One region of the Nocardiopsis sinuspersici genome, then DNA from elsewhere that is predicted to be linked to it. Evidence: riboswitches for the same ligand, from Rfam matches in the RefSeq annotation. Region 1 holds a riboswitch; the other holds the start of a gene.
The links. Region 1 has a riboswitch for cobalamin ahead of NOSIN_RS11525 (VWA domain-containing protein). Riboswitches for the same ligand answer to the same signal wherever they lie in the genome.

Region 1 (4,366 bases):
GTGCCGCTGGTGGCCCAGTCGGTGGTGCTGACCCGGACCCAGGCCCGTTCGACCGCCATGCCGGACACGGAGTCACTGGCGGCGTTCGCGGCGACCCGGGCCACGCTGGTGCTGCACCTGGCGATCAGGCGGGTGCGGGAGCTGATGGCGCAGATCGGGCCCGAGTACGGCGGCGACTGCCCGGTCGTCGTCGTCCACCGGGCCAGCCAGCCGGGTGAGGCGGTGCTGCGCGGCACGGTCTCCACCATCGCCGACGCGGTGGAGGAGGCCGGGTTCCGGCAGGCGGCGGTGATCCTCGTGGGGCGGGCGCTCGACCCCGCGACGGGCGGTGAGTCCCACCTCTACGATCCGGCCCGCCCCCGGTTCGGCGACTAGCGCGGTGCCCGGACAGGTTCACCGGCTCGCCCCGTGAGCCGTGGTCTTGTACTTACAGCCCGCTTCGGCGCCCGGACTCGCTGTAAGCACAAGATCATCCGGAGTGGGAGCGCTCCGGTCACACCGGCAACGTACCCGGCCGGCCACCGGGGTTCGTCCGGTGAACCCGGTCCCGCGCCGCTGGGGGTGGCGAGGGTGCCGACGGGTCCCCGTACCTGCGGCACCCGAGCACGAGCCAAGGCGAGCGGAGGTTCAGGACGGCACCGCCAGGAACCACTGGGTGACCGTGCGGGCGGGCGTCCAGCCGGTGAACGTGCCGACGGGCGCGGTGGTCTCGACGGCGACACGGGTCAGCTCCCCTCCGTGGCGCCGGTAGGCGTCCGCGAGCAGGTGCTCGGTCTCCAGCGTCACCCCGTGCACCACGAGCCGACCGCCCGGCCGTAGCGCGCGCAGGCAGGTGTCGAGTACGCCCGGACGGGTCGCGCCGCCGCCGAGGAACACCGCGTCGGGTTCGGGCAGGCCCTCCAACGCGTCCGGCGCGCGGCCGGTGACCACGCGCAGCCCGGGGACGCCGAGGCGGCCCGCGTTGCGGCTGATCCGCGCGGCACGCTCGGCGTCGGCCTCCACCGCAGTGGCGGCGCAGGTCGGGTGGGTCCGCATCCACTCGACGCCGACCGACCCGGCGCCCGCGCCCACGTCCCACAGGTGCCGCCCCGGTGAGGGCGCCAGCCGGGCCAGCGCCGAGGCGCGCAGGTCCCTCTTGGTCAGTTGCCCGTCGTGCTCGAACGCGTCGTCGGGCAGCCCCGGGACCAGGCCGTACCCGGACGGGCCGGCGAGCTCCAGGGCCAGCACGTGCAGCGCGGGCACCCTCCCGGGAGGAGCCGTCCCCAGCCAGCCGTCCGCCGTGGTCTCCAGGCGGGACTCCGAGTCCGAGCCCAGGTCGCCCAGCACGGTCATGCGGCTGGCGCCGTAGCCGGCGCCGGCCAACAGGGCGGCGACCGCCGCTGGAGTGTCCCCGTCCGAGGAGAGCACCAGGACGCGGTGACCGGGCGCCAGCTCCCGCAGGAGCAGGCGGGGATCGCGCCCGACCAGGCCCACCACCGCACACCGCTCCGCGGGCCAGCCCATCCGGGCGCGGGCCAGGGCGACGGAGGAGACGGACGGCTCCACCCGCACGGCGTCCGCGCCCAGCAGTTCGACCAGCGTGGTGCCGACACCGGACACGAGGGGGTCGCCGGAGGCGAGCGCGACCGCGGAGGCGCCGCCGAGGGAGGCGAGCAGGGACGGCAGGCCCTCCCGCAGGGGAGAGGGCCAGGCCTCCCGGCGCTGCCCGGGCCGGCCGGGCAGCATCGCCAGGTGCCTGCGGCCGCCCAGCACCACGTCCGCGTCCAGGACGGTCCGGCGCAGCCGCTCGGGCACGCCGGGCCAGCCGTCGGCGCCGATACCGACGACGGTGATCCCCGTCCCGGGTGCCGTGGGAGAGGGGCTCGTAGGAGGGGGCGCCGCGCCGCGGGTGTCCGTCGGTGGTGTCCCGTCTCGCGGCGGAGCGGCCTCCGGGAGGGGAGGGCGGGTGTCGTCCTTCATGGCCGTGACGTTATCGTGGCGGCCACAGGCACGAGGTGCCCCAACGGCCCAGCCATCGGAAACGGTGGGGACGGCGGGAGGGGAGAATCTGGGAAGCCCGGTGAGACTCCGGCACAGGCCCGCTGCGGTGAACCGAGCCTCCGTACAGGAGGACCCGGCAAGTCCGAAGACCGGCCTCGCGCCCGCCCCTTACGGATGGCGAAACGAGCGGGAGCCTCACATGCCATTGCGCACGTCGCACTACCCCTTCTCCGCGATCGTCGGCTGCGACGCCGAACAGCTCGACGACCTGGGCCTCTCCCTCGTCCTCACCAGCGTCTCGCCGGAGATCGGCGGCGTCCTGGTGCGCGGGGAGAAGGGCACGGCCAAGTCCACCGCCGTCCGGGCCCTCACCTCCCTCCTCCCGCCCGTGGACGTCTACCAGGGCGACCGGTTCTCCGTGGACCCCGCAGACCCGGCGCAGCGGTCGCCGGACGGACCCTTCGAACCCGGCACGGCCGTGGAGAGCCGCCCGGTGCGGCTCGTCGAACTGCCCGTCGGCGCCACCGAGGACCGGGTCCTCGGCTCCCTGCACCTGGAACAGGCGCTCACGCACGGCAGGGTCGCCTACGAGCCCGGCCTGCTGGCCCGGGCCCACCGCGGGCTCCTCTACGTCGACGAGGTCAACCTGCTCCACGACCACCTGGTCGACCTCCTCCTCGACGCCGCCGCGACCGGCCGGGTGACCGTGGAACGCGACGGGTTCTCCGTGGAGCACGCGGCCCGGTTCCTGCTCATCGGCACGATGAACCCCGAGGAGGGCGAACTGCGGCCGCAGCTCCTCGACCGGTTCGGGCTCACCGCGGAGGTCGCCGCGCCGCGCGAGCCGGAGGTCCGCGCCGAGGTGGTCCGCAGGCGCATGGCCCACGACGCCGACGCCGACGCCTTCGCCGGGCGCTACCGCGAGGCCGAGGAGGCCCTCGCCGAACGCATCGCCCTGGCCAGGAAGGCACTCGGGCGGGTGCGGCTGTCGGAGGCCGCGCTGCTGAAGATCGCCGAGGTGTGCGCGGCCTACGACGTGGACGGCCTGCGGGCCGACATCGTCACCGCGCGCACGGCGGTGGCGCACGCGGCCTGGGAGGGCCGGACCTCGGTCACCCGGGCCGACATCCGCCGCGCCGCCACGCTCGCCCTGCCGCACCGGTGCCGGCGCAACCCGTTCGACGCGCCGGGACTCGACGAGGACCTCCTCGACCGGATCCTGGGCGACGAGGAACCGCCGCCCGACCCCCCGGAGCCGCCGGGCCCCGGAGGGGCCGACGACCCCGCCGACTCCGGTGGCCCGTCCGAATCCGACGGTCCCTCCGACGCCGGCGGCCCGTCGGAGACCGAGGACCCCGCCGAGACCTCGGGCGGCGAGCCGGACGGCCGGGGAGAGCCTTCGTCACCCGCCGAGCGGGAACCCGCGTCCGCCGAGCGGGAACCGATCGGTTCCGACGGCGACGCCCAGGAGTCCCGCCCCCAACCCGCCGGCGGTTCCCCGGCCCGGGCCCCGGCCACGGCCGCCGCGCCCTACCGGACCCGGCTGCTCACCGCGCGGGGCTCCGGGGAGGGGGCCGACGGCAGACGCAGCCGCGCCGTCGGCGTTCGGGGCCGCCGGATCGGCTCCACCGCGCCCGGCCGGGGATCCGGCGGCTCGCTCCACCTGGGCGAGACCGTGCGGGCCGCCGCGTCCCGGCCCCGGGACGGCGGCCGGCTGCGACTCCACCCCCGCGACCTGCGCGTCGCGGTCCGTGAGGGCCAGGAGACCAACCTGATCCTGTTCTGCGTCGACGCTTCCGGCTCCATGGCCGCGCGCAGACGCATGACCGAGGTCAAGACCGCGGTCCTCTCCCTCCTCCTCGACGCCTACCGGCGCCGCGACAAGGTCGGCCTGGTCACCTTCCGGGGGAGCGGCGCCGAACTCGTGCTGCCGCCGACCCGCTCCGTGGACACCGCCGCGGCCCGCCTCGACGAGCTGCCCGCCGGAGGGCGCACCCCGCTCGCCGAGGGCTTGACGGAGGCGGCCCGCGTCCTTCGGCGCGAACGCCTGCGGGACCCGAGGCTGCGCCCGCTCCTCCTCGTCGTCACCGACGGCCGGGCCACCGGCGGGCCAGGTGCCGTCGGCCGTGCGATGGCCGCCGCCGACCACGTCGCCGGACTGGGCGTCACCACCGTCGTGGTGGACGGCGAGTCCGGCCCGCTGCGCCTCGGCCTCGCCGCCCGCCTGGCCGCCCGGCTGGGCGCCGACCACATGCCCGTCGGCGAGGTCAGCGCGGACGCGCTGGGCAGCGCCGTACGAGAGAGGGCCGCCTGATGCCTCAGGGACAACCGCTCGTCGTTCCCGACGACGGGCTCACCACGCGGCAGCGCCGCAACCAGCCGCTGC
Region 2 (4,366 bases), 2.7 Mb from region 1:
CGCCGAACGTGGGGGGCAACGGCGCCTATCCCGGTGCCCCGATGACCGGGGGCCACCCGGCTCCGAACGGCCAGGGGGGATATCCCCCCACCGGGAGCCACCCGTCGATGCGCGGCGCCGACCAGTCGGGCTACGGGCTGCCGGCGAGACCGGGACCCGGCCAGGGACAGCACATGACGGGGCCGCAACAGGCCTTCAACGGCGGGACCGGCTCTCAGCAGTCCTTCGCGCACGAGACCGGGGCGCAGCGCTCGTTCGCCCAGGACGGGCAGCACGGACAGCCGGGGCACACACCACCGCAGAGAAACGGACCACCACAGGACCCCAGGTTCGGTGCCGGGGACAATCCCGGCTTCGGGGGTGCGTCCGACGCAAACCCTACCTATGGGACCAGTACGGAAACTGACACCGCCCACCGCGGTGGGGCGGTCTCCTCCTACGGAGGGCCGCCGCCTACTGGTCCCGAGCACGCCGACCGGTTCGACGCCGGCCACTACCAGGAACCGCGTCCCAGTCCTGGATATCCCCAGCAGACGCACTCCGGCGCGCATACCGTTGACGAAGCGGTGCATGTTGCGCACAAAGAAGGGAACGACTTCGCGGAGTCGATCGCTCGCGAGGCGCCCGCTCTGTGGGTCGAGGCCGTCCTCGCCCGCAGACCCAGGATGCCCTCCGACCTGGAGGCGCGTCTGCTTCAGGGCTCCTCGCTGCCGATCGACCACCTGTTGCGTGACGAGGTTCGGGACGGACTGCGCCAGGGGTTCTGGCAGGCACTGGAGCGCGCCAGACCCTGACCTTGAGCATGGGAGTGCGAGTAGGGGGATGGGGGCGATGCGGTTGACCCACGTGACGACGGCAGAACTCGACCGTTTGGAATTCCACGCCGTTCGGTCGGGTGAGCACGGACCGGTCGCCGCCCAACTCCTGGACCTGGCCAACCAGGTCGACGCCGGAAGCGAGATCTCCCGCGCGGAGCTGTTCGTGCGCGCGGGAGAACAGTGGGAGATCGCCCAGGAGTTCGAGCGCGCCTGCGCCGCCTACCAGCGGGCGATCGACGACGGAGGGCCCACGGTGATCGACGCGCGCGCACTCAGCGCCGGGGCCCTGCTGCACCTGGACGAGTCCGAGCAGGCCTACGCGCACCTCAAGCGCCTGGAGGCGGAGGATCCCCCGGGCCTGCAGACCTACATCCACGTCGCCGAGGCGCTGTACGCCCACGACGACATGGAGGGGGCCGAGCGGTGGGCGACGGTCGGCGCGGGCCGCTTCCTCGGCCTGGCCTCCTCGCCCTACGTCCGCGACCTCCTGATGGAACTGCTGCGGATCCGTTTCCGCATCCGCGTCGACCTGGGGCTGGACGAGGACGCCCTGGACCGGCGGCTCGACGAGGGGTGACCGCCGCCCGAACCCCTCGGGTCGGCGGGGAAGCAGGCGGGTGAGCTTTCCGACGTCCACGGGGGGCGTGCGACACGCCCGGAGCCGGCCGCCGACGCGTGCCGTCCCCGCGCAGGGCCCTTGCAGGCGGCCTCCGGACGGGGTGCGCCGGGTTCCGCGAACGCACCCGAGCCGTGCCGCAGGCGGGTTCTCCGGGCCCGTGGAGGACGCCTCGGCGCGGGCGGCCCCGGCGACGTCCTAGGCTGTGTCGAGTCACCCCCGAACGTTGCCCCACGAGGCGTGATCCCTGCGGTGAGCGGGTGGAAACGGGCCCCGATACCACGCTCTGAGTGTGTGTCCGACAGTCGTCGAAGCATCTGAGAAATCAGTGACACGCCATCATCTTGCGGTGTTCCAACCCTCCATCCCCTAGATGTAGTATCTCTCCCGCTGGTGGTTCACCTCCTGGGGTGAGGCAAGAGGGAATCCGGTGCGAAACCGGGGCTGCCCCGCAGCGGTGAGTGGAGACGAGGCCGCCACAGGCGCCGGGAACCCCCGAGGACATCCCGGAGCGGTGACCTCCACAAGCCCGAAGACCTGCCACCGGTGCGCACGTGAGCGTGTGCCGACGACGGGGCTTCGAGGGTGAGCCGCCGCGATCCACCGGTCGACGACCGTACGCACCCAGTGCGCCGGTCCACCGGTGGGCGCCGTGCGCCTCGCATCTCGGTCCCCTCCCCGCCGGGACTCTTCTATTGAGGTTTTGGAGCCGCTGTATGACCCTTGACGTCGAAGCCGTGCCCGCATCCGTTCGGTCCGCACCGACCAACGACGGCAGTCCCCCCGCCGCCGTCGACCGGATCGAGCACGTCGTGGCCGAGGCCTGCGCGCGGCTCACCGGTGTTTCGGCGGAGAAGGTCCTCACCGAGGCCCGTCGCGGCTTCTACCCCGGGATGTCCGACGCCGAGATCGAGCTGGCCCTGGTCATGGCCGCCCGCAGCTTCGTCGAGGTGGACCCCGACTACTCTTACGTGGCCGCCCGCCTGCTGCTGGACAAGCTGCGCCGCGAGGCCCTCACCTTCATCAGCGGCTCCCCCGACGCCGCCGGCCAGTCCGAGATGGGCGAGCGCTACGCCTCCTACCTCGCCGCCTACGTCAGCCGCGGCATCGACCTCGGCCAGCTCGACCCGGCGCTGGCCGGGTTCGACCTGGACCGCCTGGGCGCCGCGCTGCGCCCCGAGCGCGACGAGCAGTTCACCTTCCTCGGCATCCAGACCCTCTACGACCGCTACTTCCTGCACAGCGACGAGGTCCGCTACGAGCTGCCGCAGGCGTTCTTCATGCGCGTGGCCATGGGCCTGGCCCTCAACGAGGACGACCGCGAGGCCCGCGCCATCGAGTTCTACGAGCTGCTGTCCTCGTTCGACTTCATGGCCTCCACGCCCACCCTGTTCAACTCGGGCACCGTGCGGGCGCAGCTGTCCTCCTGCTTCCTCACCACCGTCGGCGACGACCTGCAGGCCATCTTCCACGGCATCAGCAACAACGCGATGCTGTCCAAGTACTCCGGCGGCCTCGGCAACGACTGGACCCCGGTGCGCGGCCTGGGCTCGCACATCCGCGGGACCAACGGCAAGAGCCAGGGCGTCGTCCCGTTCCTGAAGATCGCCAACGACACCGCCGTCGCGGTCAACCAGGGTGGCAAGCGCAAGGGCGCCGTCTGCGCCTACCTGGAGACCTGGCACATCGACATCGAGGAGTTCCTCGACCTCCGCAAGAACACCGGTGACGAGCGCCGCCGCACCCACGACATGAACACCGCGAACTGGGTTCCGGACCTGTTCATGAAGCGCGTGGAGCAGGGCGGCACCTGGACCCTGTTCTCGCCGGACGAGGTCCCCGAGCTGCACGACAAGTACGGCACCGAGTTCGCCGAGGCCTACGTCCGCTACGAGGCCGAGGCCGAGGCCGGGCGGATCAAGGTCTCCAAGAAGATCCCGGCCGTCGACCTGTGGCGGCGCATGCTCACCATGCTGTTCGAGACCGGCCACCCGTGGATCGCCTTCAAGGACCCGGCCAACCTGCGCTCGCCGCAGCAGCACGCGGGCGTGGTGCACTCCTCCAACCTGTGCACCGAGATCACGCTGAACACCAGCGCCGACGAGGTCGCGGTCTGCAACCTGGGCTCGGTCAACCTGGCCCAGCACGTGGGCCCGGACGGCCTGGACGTCGAGCGCCTGCGCGGCACCGTCCGCACCGCCGTGCGCATGCTCGACAACGTCATCGACGTGAACTTCTACACGATCCCCGAGGCGCGCCGCGCGAACATGCGCCACCGCCCCGTGGGCCTGGGCCTGATGGGCTTCCAGGACGCCCTGTTCAAGCTGCGCACGCCCTTCGCCTCCGAGGGCGCGGTGACGTTCGCCGACGAGAGCATGGAGCTGATCAGCTACTACGCCATCGAGGCCTCCATGGAGCTGGCCTCCGAGCGCGGCTCCTACGAGAGCTTCGAGGGCTCGCTGTGGAGCCGGGGCGTGCTGCCGATCGACTCGCTGCGGCTGCTGGCCGAGGCGCGTGAGGGCGACCTGGACATGGACCGGGGCGAGACCCTGGACTGGGACTCGCTGCGCGAGCGCGTCAAGGCCACCGGCATGCGCAACTCCAACGTGATGGCGATCGCCCCGACCGCGACCATCGCCAACATCACCGGCGTGGGCCAGTCGATCGAGCCGGTCTACCGCAACCTGTACGTCAAGTCGAACATGTCCGGCGACTTCACCGTGGTCAACCCCTACCTGGTGCGCGACCTCAAGGCGCGCGGGCTGTGGGACGACGACATGGTCTCCGCGCTGAAGATGCACGACGGCAGCCTCGGCGCCGTCGACCGTGTCCCGGACGACCTCAAGGCCCTGTACGCCACCGCGTTCGAGATCGACCCGGAGTGGCTGGTGGACGCCGGCTCGCGCCGTCAGAAGTGGATCGACCAGGCCCA

Region 2: linked by a shared signal. The riboswitch ahead of NOSIN_RS23305 (ribonucleoside-diphosphate reductase subunit alpha) and the one ahead of NOSIN_RS11525 (VWA domain-containing protein) in region 1 are both predicted to bind cobalamin.

Annotation. Positions count from the first base shown of each region.
Region 1 covers NZ_MCOK01000001.1:2,688,635-2,693,000, reverse strand. The annotation lists gene cobM (precorrin-4 C(11)-methyltransferase) at 1-375, shown strand, start outside; gene cbiE (precorrin-6y C5,15-methyltransferase (decarboxylating) subunit CbiE) at 628-1,959, opposite strand; cobalamin riboswitch at 2,014-2,151, shown strand; gene NOSIN_RS11525 (VWA domain-containing protein) at 2,180-4,294, shown strand; gene cobO (cob(I)yrinic acid a,c-diamide adenosyltransferase) at 4,294-4,366, shown strand, end outside.
Region 2 covers NZ_MCOK01000001.1:5,397,924-5,402,289, forward strand. The annotation lists gene NOSIN_RS23295 (NYN domain-containing protein) at 1-794, shown strand, start outside; gene NOSIN_RS23300 (hypothetical protein) at 823-1,395, shown strand; cobalamin riboswitch at 1,812-1,993, shown strand; gene NOSIN_RS23305 (ribonucleoside-diphosphate reductase subunit alpha) at 2,151-4,366, shown strand, end outside.